2 regions of the Anabaena sp. 90 genome follow, and region 2 is predicted to be linked to the other one. Evidence: riboswitches for the same ligand, from Rfam matches in the RefSeq annotation. Region 2 holds a riboswitch; the other holds the start of a gene.

Region 1 (10,043 bases), on a different replicon from region 2:
CTCACAGCATCATGAAAAATATCTTTAGCTGGCATTGGTTTAAAATTTAGTCTTTTTATATATTATTATATTTTACTATAGGAATCATAAATGATATTTGAAAAATTTTAAGTAGTGTAGGGTGGGCATTGCCCACCAAAATCCCCCTACGGTGGGCAATGCCCACCCTACGTATATTTCAAAAATCAAATATTAGTCCTATATATCTAACTTGAAATTTATTTTCTAGTATTTTGTACATAAATAAAGCACACATTTTAATACTATTGTGTGTGTTTTTACTCACCATTATATACTGGATCGAGATAAAATAGGCTGTATTGTACTTACTTAAACAATCTCCTAATTAATCTTAGGTAATTTTACGAATTTTTATATAGACAATATATTATTAAAAATAGTAAAATTATATATATTTGTATAATTTTATTGCAAAGTTCAATGGCCATTAGTAATCACGAGCGAATTAATAGAGCTTTAGCTACTCTATCTCAAGGATTATATTCCTATATAGAAAAAGAAATGCGAATAGTGCATGGTGATCGCTGGTTAGTAGTTGCAAAATCTTGTATATCTGAGGATCAAACACTTAGACGAAATTTAGAAGAAACTTTACAAGAAGATGTTTCAGTTCTACTAAAATTAATTATCAAGCAGTGGGATAATGTTTTCAAGAAAAAACTCAGTAATGCTGAACGTGCTTTAGTCAGTGAGTTAATTGACGTGAGAAATAAATGGGCGCATCAATCAAGGTTTTCCACAGATGATACTTATCGCGCTCTTGATAGTATGACAAGAATTATGAAAGCAATTTCCGCATCTGAACTAGATATTATTGAACAGCAAAAGCAAGATGTTTTGAAAATGTTGTCTCCAGAAAAAGCGGAAGAAGCTCGTATTAAAGAAAAACTATCTGATGTACACAAACTTCTGATATTTTCTAACGAAAAACTCCTGCGTCAAGCATTAACCCATCGTTCCTATGTTAACGAAAACCCCGGAGAAGGGGAACATAACGAGCGCTTAGAATTTCTCGGTGATGCTATTCTCAATTTTTTAAGCGGTGAATATCTCTATGAAAAGTTTGCTGAAAAAGGAGAAGATGAATTAACTCGTCTTCGTTCCGCATTAGTAGAAGAAAAACAACTGGCAAAATTTGCTATAGAAGTAGGTTTAGACTTTAGAATGAGATTAGGAAAAGGAACAATTAGAGATGGCGGTTTTCAAAATCCTAACTTACTAAGTAGTACATTTGAGGCTGTAATTGGCGCTTACTATTTAGATAATAATCGTAATGTTGAACCACTCCGTGAGATTGTTAAAATATTATTTAATGATGCCTCAAAACACATTGTAGAAATCCGTTCTAATGTAGATTCCAAAAATCGGTTTCAAGAATTGGTACAAGCTAAAGGTATCACAAATCCCCCTAAGTATGTAACGGAACAAATAGGGGGACCATCTCACGCGCCAGAATTTAGAGCTAAAGTATTAGTAGAAGGTAAAGAAAAGGGAGAAGGTAAAGGAAAGAATAAAAAAGAAGCCGAAAAAGCTGCTGCTGAAGATGCGTTAGCGAAATGGAAAAATCAGGTTTATTAGATTGATAATTGTTGATTTTCTGCTTGATTTGGCGACTAGAAGTCGCAGCTACATAGACAAGACCCAGCTACGTGGGTTCAAAGGTCTTGATTTTTAATAAGTCCACGCAGGTGGACTTTGTTTGTGTAGTAGCGATTTATAATCGCCGGAAATTAATATTCATGACAACTACTGATGTTATTACTGAATATAAATGTTAATGTTCTATCATTATTCATGATTGAGTAAGTCAGCTTAATCCAGTACATTTCAGTTAATAGTGCTGGAACGGAGGAACCAAATTGTGGGGCGTATTTTTGTCTTGATGAGTTTAGGAATTTAAGCTTTAAAACTCAAATCAAATCTAAAATTGAGCAAAAAAGGGGATCTCTCAACCCTAGCCCGTCAGCTAACTTCGTAGGCATTGAGAGGAGACTGAAGAGACAGAATTTTAATTATGTTCTGATCTCATCAGTGTCCAAGGTTGGTACTAGTTAATATTTGCGTATCCAAGCTTAACTCTGCTGAGGTGAAATAAATGATATTGCAACTAAATATAGCTGCCATTTTTGCAGTTGCGGGACAAACTGTTTGGAGAAAAGCCAAACTTGTAATTTTTCAAGATACTTTTTTATTCCCAGCATTAGGCTGTTTAGGAATTATTTTATTGTGGTGGATAGTAGCATTAGCTAATCATGAATTAATGCCCACACCACCAGAAGCTTTAATTGCTAATTGGGACTATATCTTACATCCATTCTATGAAAGAGGTCCCGGTGATTTAGGCATTGGTTGGTTATTATTAGCAAGTTTACGGCGGGTAATATTAGGATTTGGTTTGGGTGCATTAGTCGCCATTCCCTTGGGATTTTTGATCGGAATGTCCAGACCGGCAATGCTGGCTTTTAATCCCATTATTCAGATTTTTAAACCAGTATCACCACTGGCTTGGTTGCCCATTTCTTTATCTCTGTTCAATTTAGCAGATCCTTCCGCTATTTTTGTGATTTTCATTACGTCGCTGTGGCCAACTATTATTAATACAGCGTTGGGAGTTTCTAATGTTCCTAAAGATTATTTAGATGTAGCACAAGTCTTGGGAATGAACCGCTGGGGACAGATTACCAAAATTATTTTACCTGCAAGTTTGCCTTATATTTTTACAGGTTTGCGAATTAGTTTGGGGATAGCTTGGCTGGTAATTGTGGCTGTAGAAATGCTCACTGGTGGGGTAGGAATAGGATTTTTTGTTTGGGACGAATGGAGTCGTTTAAATCTGAGTTCTGTATTTTTAGCCGTGTTTGTAATTGGCTTAACTGGGTTGATTTTAGATTACGGTGTGGGAAAACTTCAAGAGTTAGTTACTCACCGTTCAGGAAGTTAATGATTTAAACGCAGATAGAAGATGATGAACGCGGATAAACGCAGATGAATTTGTATTTTCATAAAATCCCAAATGATAAATTATGACTGAAAATCATTTAACTCGCAGAGATTTTATTACGGGAATAGGTGCGACTACAGCAGGTTTATTTTTATCATCCTGTGCAGTTTCTGGAGATAGGTCTGCTAGGGGATTAACAGAAGAAGCTTTAGCGGTGACACCTGTAGTTAAATCCCAAGATTTAGAAAAATCGGACATTACTGTGGGTTATGTTCCTGTTAATGATTGTGCGCCATTTGCGATCGCTTGGAAAAAAGGATTTTTCCGCAAATATGGTTTAAATGTCACACTCAACCGCGAAGCCAGTTGGGCTACTTCCCGCGACGGCTTAATTTTTGGTCGTCTCGACGCTTCCCCCGTCGTTTCTGGTGCAGTTACCAACGCTAGAATAGGGGCTGAAGGGGCGCGTCATGCTCCTTTGTGTGCAGCAATGACCATTCACCGTCATGGTAACGCTATGACCATGAGTAAGGATATGTGGGACTATGGCATCCGTCCTTGGTTTGAATATCAGCAAAAATACGGTGATGGGGCTTTAGAAGCCTTTGGGCGGGACTTTCGCGGCTATTTTGACAAACAACCCCCGGAAAAGAAAGTTTGGGCTGTAGTCCTCAGTTCTGCCATTTATGAATACTTTGCTCGCTATCTTTCTGCTGCTGCGGGTGTTGATCCTTTAAAGGAATTTCGGGTAATCATTGTTTCTCCACCGCAAATGGTGACAAACATGAGAATTGGGGCAATGGAAGCTTACATGGTTGCTGAACCTTGGAACACTAGAGCAATTACAGGTAATGAAGGTATCGGTTTTACCTTTGCCCAAGGTAAGGAAATTTGGCAAGGACACCCAGATAGACTCCTGGGAGTAATGGAATCTTTTATTGTCAATTATCCCAAAACTTACCGTTCTTTGGTGAAAGCAATGATCGAAGCTTGTCAATATTGTGGAAAACCCGAAAATCGCCAAGAAATAGCCGAATTACTCACACAACGTTCTTTCACTGGGGCAAAACCTAAAAAGCCGGGTGTTCCTATTACTAAGTTTACTGGACCGGGAATTATTGGCAATTATAATTATGGTGGTTTTGATGGTAAAGACAGAACTATCAAAGCAGATGATACCACAATTTTTTATGATCTTCCTAATAGTATTCCCCATGAAATAGGAGAACATTCCACATTTTTATGGCGTTCTCGCAGTCTTTGGTTAATGACTCAAGCAGCCCGGTGGGGACAAATCAAAGAAATTCCTAAAAACGCCAAAGAAGTAGCTGCAAAAGGTTGGAGAACCGATTTATATCGAGACATAGCCGCAGAAATGGGAATTGAATGTCCCCAGGATGATTATAAAGTTGAACCTCCTGAAGCATTTATAGATAAAAAAGGATTTGATCCTAGTGATCCTGTAGGATATCTCAATAGTTTTGATATTCGTGCTAACGCTCCTTCTCAGTTTTTCATGTCTTAAAAATAGCTAATTATATCAAAAGGAATTAATCATGGAATATACGATTTCAAAAGATCATACTTCTCCAGAAATTTTACCCCGTAACGGATTTTTGGAAGTAGAGAATTTAGTTAAATCTTATCCAACCCAGGATAAAGGAGAATTCACAGTTTTAGATAATGTTAATTTGACCATTGGTGAAGATGAATATATTTCTGTAATTGGTCATTCTGGTTGTGGTAAATCCACATTATTAAAAATAATTGGTGGTTTTGAAAAAGCTACATCTGGTTCAATTCGCTTAGATGGTAAAGAGATTCGGAAACCAGGAGCAGATAGAATGATGGTATTTCAAAATTATTCATTATTACCTTGGTTAACAGTCCGTGAAAATATCCGTTTAGCAGTAGATGAAGTTTTGAAAAATGCCAATCGGGCTGAAAAAATTAGCATTGTCAATGAACATTTAGCAATGGTAAACTTAACCGCAGCCGCAGACAAATATCCTGATGAAATTTCTGGAGGAATGAAACAAAGAGTGGGTATTGCCAGGGCTTTAGCAATTCGTCCCAAAATGTTATTAATGGATGAACCTTTTGGGGCTTTAGATGCCTTAACTCGTGGTAAATTGCAACGTCAAGTATTAGATATTTGGGAACATCATCGGCAAGCTGTTATGATGATTACCCATGATGTTGACGAAGCAATTTATATGTCTGACAGAATTATTTTGATGACTAATGGACCATCTGCAAAAATAGGAGAAATTTTAACAGTTCCTTTTGAACATCCTAGAGATAGAGTGGCCATGCGGAACTCTACAGAATATTTTGAACTTCGCAATCATGCTCTTAATTTTCTGGATCAAAATTTCACACCAGAGTAGGGGCAAACCCCCCGTGGTTGCCCAGATTTGCTGAGTGAAAGTATGATTTTATTTGGCTCCGCTCCGCTAACACGCTCCAGAGGCAGAGGCTCAGAGAGTCAGAGTTTGAGAGATGGAATTTTTGAATTTTATCCCTCAATTCAGCAATTTCAAGTCTGTAGCCTTCAAAATTTCAGTATTATCTTTTCTCACTCTTAAAGTAGAAGTAGAATTACCATCTTCAGTTATCGGTTGTTCTAAAATGTAGACATAATCCCCATTTTTCCAACCTGTAACACATTTACCATCTCGACAGGAAACTTTACCACCTGTTAACTTGAGACATTTACCATTAGTATCACATCCTTGATAATTCACATTTCCTGTACCATTAACCCCATTCCAAGAATCAGTATTACTCAAAGTAATTGTCCATTTACCATTACTTAAAGTTTGTGAATTACCACTTTTTGAATTATCGCTTGAGGATCTTCTCTCTGAACCTTCACTGACAACTTGCATTTTTGTAATGATGGATTCTTTGCGAGTTTTACCGCAAGGTTCTGCACTTTCACAATCACTAACTGATTGTATTTCATAAACAGCACGGACTTTTTTATTGACAAACTTCTTCTCGTCTGCACAAATATCAAAACTCGCACCAACATTGTGTTCAATGCCTTTTTTATCTACTAAGGTAACGTAGCACATTAAATCACCATTAACTAACTCCTTTACTATTCCTAATTTTGGTTTTTTACTTCCATCTCTTTTAGTATTTTTATCCAGGTTTTTACGAACAGGGGTTTTCTCCTCTTCTTTATTATTTTCATCTTCTTGAGTTTCTGATTCTGGAGAAGATTCTTGTTTATCTTCTTGTTCCCTTGGTGCTACTGAAGAAATTTCCCTTTGACTTTGTGTGACAGTATTACTCGAATCTTCTTTAAACATATCCTTTGGTGCGTTACCACAACTTACCAGAGATATGCAGCTAAGAAATAAAGAAGTTGTGAGAATTAATTTTTTCATGGTACAAATTACAATAGTTGAGAATATTCCTATATTCTAACATAGACCTCATTTAATCAGATTTACAGCGGTTTCCGCTCTTATGAGGTACAAAGTTGAATCATGAAACTCTTGTAGTGCGGGCATACTATGGCTAACGCCACGCTGCGCTATCAACAAGCTCAGTACAAGTCTTGCCCGCTAGATATGTACCTAATAACACCGGGAAGTGCTGTATTCTATATTTTCACTTATCAGAATTATTTGCAGATAAAATCTGAATTAATTGATAATCTTTAAAACTACCAATAATCCGATAAGGTATTGGTAACTTAACAAAACTTGGTTGATAAATCCAAGCATAACTAAAAATAGGTAACTGAGAAATTGAATCTACACTTTTACCATGCTGGGGTGTATAAAAGTAAATTAACAGAGATTCTTTATCATTAAATCCTGTTCCTTTGACAAAGTTAATAGGATGATTATGCAAAATTTTATTAATTGATTTTTGTTGATAAAATACTCTAAAATTCGGGTTAAAATCACCTAATAAACCTAAATTACCCGCTGTAGCTAGAGATAACCAACAACTAATTAATAATCCACTTAGCCAATAACGAGAAGTCAAAAACTTGTGGTGATAGTGAAAATTACCTATCCAGATTAATGGTACAATTAAGCTGCCAAAACCAGAATATATTCCTAGAATTGCATATTTGTGAATATCTACTTCACCCCAAATTAAAATACCTGTTCCAGCTAAAACTAAAATAACGCCTAATATTCCCCAAGCATAACTAATATTTCTGGGTAAATAAACTATCTTGTGAGATGAATATTGATCATCAAATCCTTTTTGGTAAATTTTTCCTAACCAATCTAAACCCACCGCAGCTAGAAAGGCAATAAATGGATAAATGCCAAGACTATAATGAGAGAAACGAGTAGAAAATATACTCAATTCAGTAAATAAGACAACAGGAAACCCGATTAATATTAATGGATATTTAGAAATTGAACGCCGTATGACTAATGCTAAACCTAATAAACTAAAAAATAACCAAGGAAAAGATTTTAAAGCTAGATTCCACACATAAAAGAAAATGCCATTTTTATGTTGTTCATGACTACCTAGTTCTATGACAAATCCCAATAAAGCCCCAATACTATCGCTACCATAACGCAACCAACTAAAATAAAGCCAAATTAAGCTAGGAATTAAACCCACTAAAAACCCTAAATACAACATGGGGTTAGTTAAATGACGATGACGGCGATGATCTATAATTAAATAAGGTAATAATGCTATCATTGGTAAAAAAATCATTAAGCTTCTCATTAAAAAGCCTAAGCCAAAACTTAACCCAGTTATAAAACCATAAAAATATCGTTTTCGAGGATCTATGTCAGATTTTAATAGGGAGAAAATTCCCATAAATACTAATAAGATAGTTGGGACATCTGGTGTGGCTAACCGACAATATTCTAACCACAAAAATGCTACATTTAAAATCATAATTCCCAAAAATGCTAATTCTTGAGATAGTAAAATTTTCCCAACTTTATAAATAACAAATATGCTCAAAATTCCCGCAATCATTGCCGGTATTCGCGCAGTTGTATCACTAACACCAAATAGCTGATAAAAAATAGCAATTAACCAATAAAAACCAGGGGTTTTATGATGAGGATTACCCCAAGGAGATACCCAGTCACCAGTTTCAAACATTTGTCTGGCTCTTAACGCATAAAGGGTTTCATCATGAGCCATGAGACTGGTTTCCCCAGAAGTAAATAACAACAAAGGAAGTAGCCAAATTAACAACTTGGGATATGGTAATTGCCAAAATAGCCGAATTAATTGGATAATCAAAATAATTAGGGGTGATTTAAAAAACATTTATGAATAGTAAATATAGTATTTACTCATGTAGAATAAGTTAAGTTATCAAAAATAACTTATCAATTAGAATACTATTCAAAATTTTCCAATCGGGGAAAAAAGACGTTTATGCTCCTGCAACCAAGTCAACGCATTAAATTAGATGAATCGGATGATCTGTTATTCTATAGTTACCCTCGCTTTGTCACTCATGTAGATGAGGGTTTTATTCAACAATTAACTGATTTATATCGTCAGCGACTGCAATCAAATACTCGTATTCTTGATTTGATGAGTAGTTGGGTATCGCATCTACCCACAGATATAGATTTTGCTCATGTAGCAGGACATGGACTAAATGCTGAAGAATTAGCCCGGAATCCCCAGTTAAATCATTACTTTGTCCAAAATATCAACACAAATCCCCAGTTACCTTTTCCAGATCAAGACTTTGATGCTGTTATTAACTGTGTTTCTGTGCAATATATCCAATACCCAGAGGCTATATTTTCGGAAATACACCGCATTCTTAAACCCGGTGGGATAGCAATTATTAGTTTTTCTAACCGGATGTTTTTTCAAAAGGCAATTCAAGTCTGGCGAGACGGTTCGGAAGCTTTTAGAGTAAAATTGGTCAAGGGCTATTTTGCCTCAGTTCCTGGATTCACCACCCCAGAAGTGATTTGCTCAAAGTCAGCAGCACCAGGTTTTTTACAGTGGTTGGGGGTACCAGGCGGAGATCCTTTGTATGCAGTGATAGCTCAACGTCTTGCGTAGTATTATTTAAAAGTAAATTTCTAGTTTGTAAATGGCAAAATAGTTGATAATTGCCTCACAAGCTCAAGTATTAAGGAGAAGCCAAAAATGGTGAAAAATCATGGGCGGAGAGTTTTAGCTGCTGTATTGCTATCAATCGTACTACTAACTACAGCCTGCTCGACAAAAGCACCTAGTCGTTTTGATCAAGTACAACAGGAAAGTACCAAGCAAAGAAGTGGACAGGCAGTAGTTAAAAGTGCAACTCAGGGTAGTAAATTAAATAAATTCTTCCCCAGTAGCGAAGATGGCTATGATCGTGTCTATACCCAAGAGAAAAAAGGCTTTTCTGAAGCAAACTTGAAAAAAGGTGGCAAAGTAGTTGCTCAACTCGCTATTTCTGATACTAGCAGCATACCAGGAGCAGCAGCTAAATTTGCTAACAGCACTGAAAAAATAGGCGGTTATCCTGCGGTAAAAGTTGGTAACACTCAAACTTCGGTTTTGGTGGATAAGTACCAAGTCAAGGTAATTTCTAAAAGTCCATCATTTACTGCGAGCGATCGCGCAGCCTGGATAGAAAAATTTAATCTCGATGGTTTAGCAAAGTTGAAATAGGTCAGCAACCGCTTTCCTGATTAGCAACTGACATTAATACAAAACATAGATAAGGAGACTTTTGTGAGTAAACCAATTCAGCAGTTAGTTGATGAACTTCCTAGCAGTAACTTGACTGTTTCCATGTTGAATGCTTTAGATTTTGTTGCTCCTGGTGAATGGCAAAATACTGTTGGTTTTGTGAATACCATTAAAACTGTTACTGGTGAAACTGACGAAGACCTAATTCAACAAATTGGCGAAAGAGCGATTTATCTATTTAACGACAAATCCCAAGGCTATCAAACCGCCCTCTGGCTGTATCAAACCGTTGACGGTACAGATAAAGTTTTAGGTGCAGCCGCTTTAGCTAACAAAGTTGGTCAAACAATTCCCCTGTTCGGTTTTTTAAACTCTTTGACCCCCAAACCTGACAAAGCGCAAACTATTGACTTAACCTTGAAAG
Region 2 (10,043 bases):
CCGAGGAACACTCAGCAAGATGAGATTGATTTTCAGATAAAACTTCCTTGAGACTTGGCAAAATCCATTCGTACACAGGTTTTCACCTCTTGATTGCTTCAGCAGCTAATGGTGGTTATATTTAGACATTTGCAAACTATATCTACGAGATTATCGTCATTAGTGTGAAGATAGAAAGTGGTATAACCGAACAATTAAGGTGCAATATCCTCTCTTTGTCAGTTGTCAGTTGTCAGTTGTCATTGGGAAGAAATATTCCCCCACTTCCCCCACTTCCCCCACTTCCCCCACTTCCTCCACTTCCTCCACTTCCCCAATCCCCAGTCCCCAATTATCAATCCCAAAAAAGATGCGGCTGAGTCTCTATGATAGAGAATATAGAGATAGTGGCTATCGGTGAGCATCAAACCGTCAATATTCTATAGCCATGAGTACAATTAAATTGGCTCTTTTCAATAAAAGCGTTTTAATTTAGTTATTGGAAAGTTGTCATATTGTCAGTTATTCAGGTATTTGGTTTATGACTTTTGGGTGTGGCAATTTAATTCTTTTTTAAGATTTGCTCCTGGGCATCACTCACAGTAAAATCCATCACTTCAAGTATTCAATTTTGGAAATCAACATGAAAAAGCTCATTCCTTTTCTCGTTAGTAGCGTTTTATTAGCTGGTATGGTTGGTTGTCAAGAAGCACCAAAAACAGGTTCAGAAACTACTGGTACTACCAGTGAAACTCCTGCTGTACCAGCCAAACCCGCTTCTGATACGACGCGAATTATAGATAATTCTACTGCAACTCCTACTGCAACTCCTACTGCAACTTCTACTGCAACTCCTTCTGCAACTTCTACATCTACAACCGACTTAAAAACAGAAATTAGCAAAAAACTAAAAGCCAGTTTACCTGAGAATAAGTTGGAAGTAGTCAACAAAAATGGGGCAATTATCCTTAAAGGAACAGCAACTTCTCAGCAAGAAATTACACAAGCTGAAACTTTAATCAAGGAAGTAGCTGGTGTGAAAAGTGTCAAAGTAGAAGCTGAAGTGAAGACAGAGAAAAAACTTTAGTCATTCTATTTTATCCCATTGGGATAGTGAATTGGTTTTGCAATCATCTATTTTTCAAATGGGTATAACTTGAGATTAAAATCTATCAGGGCTTACTTTAGTTAGTAAGTCCTGTTTTTGGGTATTTTCTACCCATTTCTTCATCACTAATTACCCATTAAAAATATGTACGATAATAGTTGTGTAATTCCCATTATTAAATCTCCCAAAGATTATCAAGCATACCGAATTAGTCCCTGTGACTCTAACCGATTAGCAATTATCTTTGATTCTGCCAGTGCGAATACAGCGGGCAAGATGCCCGCACTACAAGAGTTTCATAATTCATGTTTTTTTGCTCTCTTTTTTATAATTGTGAAAAAAGATTTTGCCAATCAATTATAGTTGGTCTATCTCCTTGATTGACTATTTCAAAAACTTTGTTAATAGAATTTTGATAAAATAAACTTTCTACACAAGTTGCAGCTACATCAATTCGGCTAGTATCACCGGAAATTGTATCTCCTTTTCCAAAAATGACGTTTAATTTACCTTCACTTGTGGCTTTGAGTAGGGTATTGAGATCATAGGATGTATAAGAGGATGTTTGAAAACTTTCTCGTGTGGGATCTGACACCCGCAGATCCCCCTAAATCCCCCTTAAAAAGGGGGACTTTGAGGAATTTAGCCCCCCTTTGTAAGGGGGGTTGGGGGGATCTCGATTAATTCTGATACTTTTCAAACATCCTCTAAGGGCCATCGGTTAAACGTCCGGGACGAATGATAGTATAAGGGATTCCCGAATTAATAATGGCTTGTTCTCCTTTTTCTTTAGCATCAAGTACACCAAAAAGATTCAAAATATTAAAAGGAAATTGATGTTTACGGAGAATTCCGCAGGAAGAAACAAACACGAAGCGGTTTAAGTTTTTTGGTGCTGCGGAGATCAGATTAATTACACCTTGAGTATCAACTTTAGTCGGGGTATTTTTCGCTTTGTCTTCTAGAAATTGGGGATTAAATGCAGTTATTACCAATTCGATTATATTGGGGGTTTGATTAAATTCCCATCTTGCAGAGGGAAAAGCGGTAGTTCCTGTACAACAAATAATGGCGGTAATATTTGCCATTGCTGCTGTCAATGTGCTGGGTTTACAGATATCACCAATTGCAATTTCTACTTTGTTATTAAACATTTTTGCGGCTTTTGTGCCGCTGATACCTGTTACATCTTGATCCCTTACTAGTTTAAAATCTTGGAGATGATAATCATTGAGTGAGTTTTCCCCAAATACTAATTTTCTCCCTCGTTGATTTTGCAGTTGTTGAAAAGATGGTAGAGATGCATTGGTGGCATAACTGGAATGTGGTAAAATTCTAGCAATCGCTACTTGTCCATCTGGTAAAATAAAACCACCACCTATAATCTGCTGCAATGGTTTTGCTTCAGGTTCAATTAACCAAAATGTTTGCTGATTTGGTTGCATAAGCATATTTTTCTGCTTTTTATATCTGGATAAATTAGAAGTATTATATGATATGCGTTAAGATTTAAATCAGTAATATCTAGAGACTTAAAATTTATGGTTAAGAAAATTCGCCGAGTTTCCAAAGTTATCCACAAGTCACGCGATAAAGAATTTTTTCACCAAGCAGGAACTCCACCAGGAACAATCATTGTTGATGAAAATGCTGAACAACCAATTATTTTTCTGATTGACTATAACCAAACTCAACTGATTCAGAAACAAATAAGTTATCCAGAAGAATGTCTTAATTATTTGGATACAGAATCCGTTTCTTGGGTAGATGTTCAAGGTTTAGGTAGTAAAGATATTTTGCATCGTTTAGGTCAAACTTTTGATTTACATACTCTAATTTTAGAAGATATTGTCAACATGGTAGAACGACCAAAAATCGAGGATTATGAAGAGCAATTAGTGATTATTGCCCACATGGTTGTACCTAATCATAATAATGGCGGTTTTTATAGTGAACAAGTGAGTTTAGTTTTAGGTAAATATTATGTTTTGACAGTGCAAGAAGAACCAGAACATGATTGTTTTGATGGGGTGAGAATGAGAATTAATAAGAATAAAGGTATTATCCGCAGACAAGGTAGTGATTACTTGGCTTATTCTTTATTAGACGCAATTATTGATGGATTTTTCCCAGTTTTAGAACTGTATGGGGAAAGAATTGATGATTTAGAGGAGGAAGTAATCGTTAATCCTAGTCAACAAACATTGCAAAAAATATATCAAATTCGGCGGGAATTATTACAACTACGTCGTGCAATTTGGCCACAAAGAGATGCAATTAATTCTTTAATTAGAGATGGTAGTGAATTAATTAGTGATGATGTGAGAATTTATCTAAGAGACTGTTATGATCATGCAGTCCAAGTGATGGATATAGTGGAAACTTATCGAGAATTAGTAGCTGGTTTAATGGATGTTTATTTATCAGCAATTAGCAATAAAATGAATGAAATCATGAAACTGCTGACGGTGGTTTCTTCTATTTTTATTCCTTTGACTTTTATTGCTGGGGTATATGGGATGAATTTCAATACCGAAAAATCACCCCACAATATGCCGGAATTAAATTGGTATTGGGGCTACCCGCTATGTTTAGGAGTAATGGCGTTAGTGGCAATCAGTTTACTATACTTTTTTTGGCGACGGGGTTGGTTGACTAATTCTGTTAATTTTCAAAAAGATATTCATCGCTAAATTCGATAAAATAGAGACGCTTGATTAAACATCTCTAAGTGGTGAATGCAATTAAATAACAGGGGCTGCTGTAAATATAAACCACAGCAACAATGCTAGAACTAAAACACCAATTTTCACAAGCAGATACGTATAAGCATGAGGGATCAGCAAATTTTGGGTTGTCATATTCCACCTCTACCTACTAGTGCTTAACTAGTTATTATTTAACACAAGGAGTATTTTCCTCAATACCTTTGGCATTTTTGTTACGAATCAAGGCTTTTTCCAATTTGGTGAAGGTATTATTTATTAACTCCATTTTCTTATGTTCCTATTGTCGCTTAAAAATTGGCTAGTACCGCAGGGCAGAATTAAAAATTAATAATTAAAAAGGAGACGATACAGGCTTTTTAAGTATTTTTAATTATGAAAAAACTCAGTACAAATATTTGTGCGCCGGAAAGTGCTGTAAGTAGCAAGTTTTGGGTGAAGATTTAGACCCCACCCTCTTGCCAGTTCTTTGTTTCCTCTGTAAGAATGGAATTTCAAATTACTGTAATTGAAAACCGAGATTATTCATCAATACAATTAGGAATACCTAAAACTGCACAAGGAAAATTATGACCTAGTGTTTCAATCAGCGGATGATTGATAGATTTGCAGCCTAAAAATAGAATATCAGCAGTTTCTAATTCTACAACCTGATTAAGTTCTTTAACAATGTTACCAAACCGTAAATGAGATTTAAATGAACCCTGCCATTCTTCGGCTAAAGTTTTTGCTTGCCAAAGAATTCTATCTGCTTCCTGGAGATAAGTTCTCGATTCTCTTTCTAACTGCGGTAAAATTGCTGTTCTTTTGGGTTGATTTAATCGCAACGTGACTGGCTTTGATATATTACTTAATTGGCATTCTAATTGAGCTTTATTATCAGCAACATTGAATATATCAACATACTGATAATTGCAGTTTTCTTCTACTACATAAACAGCTTGAACTGTAACTTGCGAGTTAGTTGCTAAACTCGTTTGGTAGGCAATCCAACAGGCAATATCTAGGGCTGTATGACTTTGAGGTGAACCATTATAGCCGACAATTAAGTTAGCTGATTTTGTCTGCGAACCTCTTTTAGCAAATGATTTTTGAGTCTCTGGTAATAGCACCATTTGTTCAATTAAGTCATCACGACCTATCGCACTTTGCAAACGTGCCAACATTGTTTTGATTTTCACAGTTTTAACTTCTCTCCCTTGAAACGATTAACCAACGAGAAGCAGGGATAACAATTTTAGATATTAGATTTATCTTAAATCCAAAATCCGCAATTGATTAAGGAAGCCCCAATCATAACTGCTGTTACAGCCAAAGTTTTGGAGGTTCCTTCCATTGCCGACGGAGTTAGCTGACGGGCTAAGACTGGAAGGTGTCTCTCATAAGATTAGCCCCAAATACTTGGTTCCTCCGCTTCAAATTCAGCTTTCATGAATTTGGATTAGGCTACCCACTAAAAATATAGTAATACTATTACACTAGGTTTAGATAAAGTCAAGTTTAAGAATATTGAGGATATGCTTGTAGTGAGCAGCTTAATTACTGATTTACCCTGTTTTCTCTAATATTTAATGATTTAAACTACTTCAACTTAGCAAAAATTTAGAAGTCAGAATTTAGCCATAATTCATTGTTAAACTATGTTTAATGGCTATTTACCAAAGTTTAGGAAAAATTAACTTCTGGTTTTATCCCTCTGCTACTGTGTTCATCATACTTATTGGTTGTTACTGTTAAGCTTATCATTAGCTAGTAGTCTGTCAAATTTATTTTGACGGGTTTTTGGTAGTGCGGACCGAAAAGCCCGCGTGAGCGAGACGCTCACACTACAGTCCATCATTTTTATCTTGACAAACTACTAGTGTTTGTTAACAATGCTAATTTTTGCAGAGTCATTAGCATTTTTTAGCACTTCGTTTACTAATAACTTGATATATGCTGATTTAATTTCGCGTAAAGACGCTAAGAATAATTTTACATCTTTGTTTGAAATCAATAATCATCAATAACATCAGAACGGTGGGGGAGTTATTGACGCAGTAATTTTTCTTTTTTGAAATTTAAAAAATTGTGCATTTTATGTTTATCTCATTTATGAATTGAATAAAAGAGCAGCTAAGATACCCAACCAATAAGATAATAACCAACGCTTGTGTGTTAGAATCATAATCCAGTTCCCTAGTTGTAAAAATTTTCAAATCTACAATTCCAGATTCCAGATATGAAAAGAACATCGTAACGTTTTGTTAAGTTAAGTCAAGCAACCTTAAGACCTGTATAGATAGGCAGATCAAGGGGAATCGGAGGATGGTAAGCTATATGGTGAAATATAAAAGTGACTTAGGACGAAGTGTTAAATGGGTGTTTCCTTAACGGCTCCTCTCCTCCTTAGGGCCGCTCGTGGTGAACAAGTAGATCGTCCCCCTGTATGGATGATGCGACAAGCGGGACGCTATATGCAAGCATACCGGGATTTGCGGGACAAATATCCTTCATTCCGCGATCGCTCGGAAATTCCCGAAGTAGCAATCGAAGTTTCCCTCCAACCCTGGAGAGCTTTCCAACCCGACGGAGTAATTTTGTTTTCCGATATTGTCACCCCCTTACCAGGAATGGGGATTGACATGGATATTGCGGAAGGGAAGGGACCGATTATTTATTCGCCCATACGCACCCAAGAACAAATTGAACAACTGCGTCCTCTAGAACCAGAAGCAGCACTGCCGTTTATCAGAACGATTTTGCAAGCATTACGGCAGGAAGTAGGCAATCAATCAACGGTGTTAGGCTTTGTTGGCGCACCTTGGACTTTAGCGGCTTATGCGGTGGAAGGTAAGGGTTCTAAAACCTATTCCATCATCAAAAACATGGCCTTCTCAGATCCGACAATTCTCCATCAGCTACTCACAAAATTAGCAGATTCTATTGCTGATTATGTCCGCTATCAAATTGATTGTGGCGCTCAAGTAGTACAAATGTTCGATTCTTGGGCAGGACAATTAAGCCCTCAAGATTATGATACCTTTGCGCTACCTTATCAAAAAATGGTGTTTGAGAAAGTTAAAGCCACTCATCCTGACACACCATTAATTTTGTTGGTGACAGGTAGTGCGGGACTTTTAGAAAGAATGGCTACCTCTGGTGCTGATATTATTACTGTAGATTGGACAGTAGATATGGCAGATGCTAGAGCCAGATTAGGGAAGCAGATGAAGGTACAGGGTAATCTTGATCCAGGTGTGTTATTTGGTTCTAAGGAGTTTATCCGCGAGCGGGTTATTGACACCGTTCGCAAAGCTGGTAACTGGGGACACATCCTCAATCTCGGACATGGTGTATTACCAGAAACACAAGAAGAAAATGTGGCTTTTTTCTTTGAAACTGCGAAAAACCTCAACGCTTTGGTGTAGTTTTTTGGGTGGGCTTTTTGCCCACCTGATTTTTATTAAATGGAAATGAGGAAATAACGAACCACTCCAGGCACAGAGGACACAGAGAGAAATTTCTGTTATTTTTGAATAGGTTAACAGTAACATCCTGTACATCCTTAAATCCTGGACATCCTGATTCTGACTAAATATTTTTCTGTAATCTTTAGATTTTACAGTCCACAAATCTCAACGCGAGAGAAGAACTTCTCTGCCCAAAACGCTGTTTCTATCCCGACTCTAGCTGTTTCTATCCCGACTCTAAAAGAATCGCGAACGTGAGTAGTATCTCCGATATTTATAATATTCAAAGAAATACAACCCGGAAGGTGGGCTTGTGGTGCTGTGATATCAAAAGTAAGCTCGTGGTAATACTTCCAAAATCCCATCCCTAACCATCCTTTTGTTCTCCATCCTACCCTATCTCCAAAGGCTATCTCATTAGCCCCCAAACTTTGATAAATTCGTTTCTGTACAGAAAACCCAAATTTACCATTACTGTATTTTACCCACAAACTGTCAATGGTTTGCAAATCTGCACAGGGAAAATTATCAATACTTTTCACATTTAACCAACGTTGTTTTTCCCGGTTTGCTACTGTCAACATTACTTTTATTGTTTCTTCATCTGCTTTCTTCCATTTACCTGCTGCTAATAATTTTTCTAATTTTTCATACCGATTGGGTAAAGCAACAGATGGTAAAATTACATACGATTGAGACGCATTTACAGATACTTGTGAAGTAGAAATTTGATTAATAGAAATCAAATCATTAATCACGTCTTTCACAGATTGATAACGCTGTTTAGCAATAGGACTTGCTAACTTTTCCAAAATCTTCCCTAATTTATTACTTACCCCATTCCCATTTAAAAAATCTCTCCATAGCCATTCCCCTTCCATTGGACTATATAAATTAAACGGACTAACTCCTGTTAATAAATGCAAACAAGTTACCCCTAAACTATATAAATCACTAATAAATAATGGTTTACCCATAGACTGTTCAGGAGCGCAATATTCAGCAGATCCTATAATTGTCCCTGTCGCCGTGCGTTGCTGTGGTTTGACTATTTTCGCCGCCCCAAAATCTACTAAAAATAACTTATTGTCACTACTGCGAATAATATTTTCTGGTTTAATATCTCGGTGAATTACCTGTTGACTATGAACAAACTCCAATATCTGCAACAGTTCTCTTAATAATACTCTAATTTGCTGTTCAGAAAAAACGCCATTTTTATCTAACTCAGTTTGTAGAGTTTCCCCTTTCACAAATTCCTGTACTAAATATTGACGATTATCAGATGTAAAATAAGCCATTAACTCAGGTATTTGAGGATGCTTACCTAACGCCTCTAAACGTTGTGCTTCCTGTGAAAATAACTGGGATGCTTTTTCAATACTATCTGTTCCCTGTGCTTGGGGTAAAAATTGTTTAATTACACAATAAGGTTTTGATGGTTTATCCTCATCAATAGCTAAAAATGTTCTACCAAAACCACCCTGACCTAAAATTGATTCAGGTATATATCTTTCACGCAAAAGTAACTTATTACCGCACTTTTGACAATATTGAAAATTATCAGGGTTAGGAAAAAGACAGTCAGGATTAAGACATTGACGCATAGACTCACCACCAAGGCTTTTTTGTAATTTTACCCTAATTAATCAAGGTTTACGCAAAATCTCTCAAAACCTCATTTCTCTGCGTCCTCTGTGTCTCTGCGGTTCGTTTCCAAAAAATATATTCAGTTAACAATACTGTAGCCAAAAAAAGAGGATGAAGAGAGAGGGCTGATGTAGTAGAGTTATAGTCTTCCAAAACAAAAACTCGAAAACCACATACAGCCCATGTTTGATATCCTAACACTCCTGCAATGCCTGCTACCAGAAATAAAAGTGACGACTATGCGGCAATTGAGTCAGATCATCATGGCCATGTTAGCAATGAGCGGACGAGTAACGATGTTGGGAATTTCGCGTTGGACGCTTAGTGGTGGTAGTTATCGGACGGTAATCAGATTCTTTCGGACAGTCATACCGTGGGCAACGGTGTTCTGGGTGTTTTTTCGGCGGCATTTGTTTTGCCCAAATGATGTTTATTTGTTGGCAGGAGATGAAGTAGTAATAAGCAAAGCCGGGAAAAAAACCTATGGATTAGATAGGTTCTTCTCAAGTCTAACAAGCAAACCAATATCGGGGCTATCTTTCTTTACCTTATCATTAGTAAGTGTTCAACAAAGACACTCATTTCCGATTCAGATAGAACAGGTAATCAAGAGCGATGTAGAAAAAAGTATTGTCTCACCAATTCCAGAAGTAAAACCTCAAGAAAAACCTGGACGGGGACGACCAAAAGGGAGTAAGAACAAAAATAAACAGGAGGTGATTTTTACATCTGAACTACTAAGAATTCAGAAAATGATTAATGAGCTATTTAAGTTAATAGCTAACTTTATCCCCCTCACTTACTTGGTTGTAGATGGTCACTTTGGGAACAATAATGCTTTGCAAATGGCTAGACAGGTAAAGTTACACATAATTTCCAAATTACGCCACGATTCGGCGTTATACATACCTTACCAACATCCTGACCCTAATCATCGTTCTCGTCGTAAATACGGAGATAAGCTGGACTGGCGTAATATTGCTGGGGAATATTTACGTCAAAGCAGTATTGACGAAGATATCAAAACTGATATTTATCAAATGACTCTACTGCACAAAGAATTTGCTCAATCCTTGAATGTAGTGATTTTGGTAAAAACAAATATCAAGACGAATGCTGTTAGTCATG

Evidence for each region. A riboswitch is a leader RNA that binds a small molecule or an ion and turns the genes downstream of it on or off. The one in region 2 is predicted to bind cyclic di-AMP.
Region 1: linked by a shared signal. The riboswitch ahead of ntrB (nitrate ABC transporter permease) and the one ahead of ANA_RS21630 (universal stress protein) in region 2 are both predicted to bind cyclic di-AMP.

The regions. Positions count from the first base shown of each region.
Region 1 covers NC_019427.1:797,615-807,657, reverse strand. Annotated here, with positions in the region: gene ANA_RS03670 (XisH family protein) at 1-35, opposite strand, end outside; partial or broken gene ANA_RS28090 (Swt1 family HEPN domain-containing protein) at 442-804, shown strand; gene rnc (ribonuclease III) at 865-1,599, shown strand; cyclic di-AMP (ydaO/yuaA leader) riboswitch at 1,821-2,017, shown strand; gene ntrB (nitrate ABC transporter permease) at 2,117-2,962, shown strand; gene ANA_RS03655 (ABC transporter substrate-binding protein) at 3,045-4,487, shown strand; gene ANA_RS03650 (ABC transporter ATP-binding protein) at 4,519-5,352, shown strand; gene ANA_RS03645 (hypothetical protein) at 5,488-6,360, opposite strand; gene ANA_RS03640 (ArnT family glycosyltransferase) at 6,587-8,242, opposite strand; gene ANA_RS03635 (class I SAM-dependent methyltransferase) at 8,354-9,001, shown strand; gene ANA_RS03630 (hypothetical protein) at 9,089-9,598, shown strand; gene ANA_RS03625 (hypothetical protein) at 9,662-10,043, shown strand, end outside.
Region 2 covers NC_019439.1:620,412-630,454, reverse strand. Annotated here, with positions in the region: gene ANA_RS21655 (sensor histidine kinase) at 1-76, opposite strand, end outside; gene ANA_RS26770 (hypothetical protein) at 200-400, shown strand; gene ANA_RS21650 (BON domain-containing protein) at 623-1,066, shown strand; partial or broken gene ANA_RS27945 (cupin domain-containing protein) at 1,232-1,357, shown strand; partial or broken gene ANA_RS21645 (SDR family NAD(P)-dependent oxidoreductase) at 1,413-1,643, opposite strand; partial or broken gene ANA_RS25435 (NAD(P)H-binding protein) at 1,798-2,253, opposite strand; gene corA (magnesium/cobalt transporter CorA) at 2,629-3,780, shown strand; gene ANA_RS21630 (universal stress protein) at 4,335-4,979, opposite strand; cyclic di-AMP (ydaO/yuaA leader) riboswitch at 5,137-5,250, opposite strand; gene hemE (uroporphyrinogen decarboxylase) at 6,171-7,223, shown strand; gene ANA_RS21620 (serine/threonine-protein kinase) at 7,415-8,872, opposite strand; partial or broken gene ANA_RS21615 (IS4-like element ISAsp3 family transposase) at 9,098-10,043, shown strand, end outside.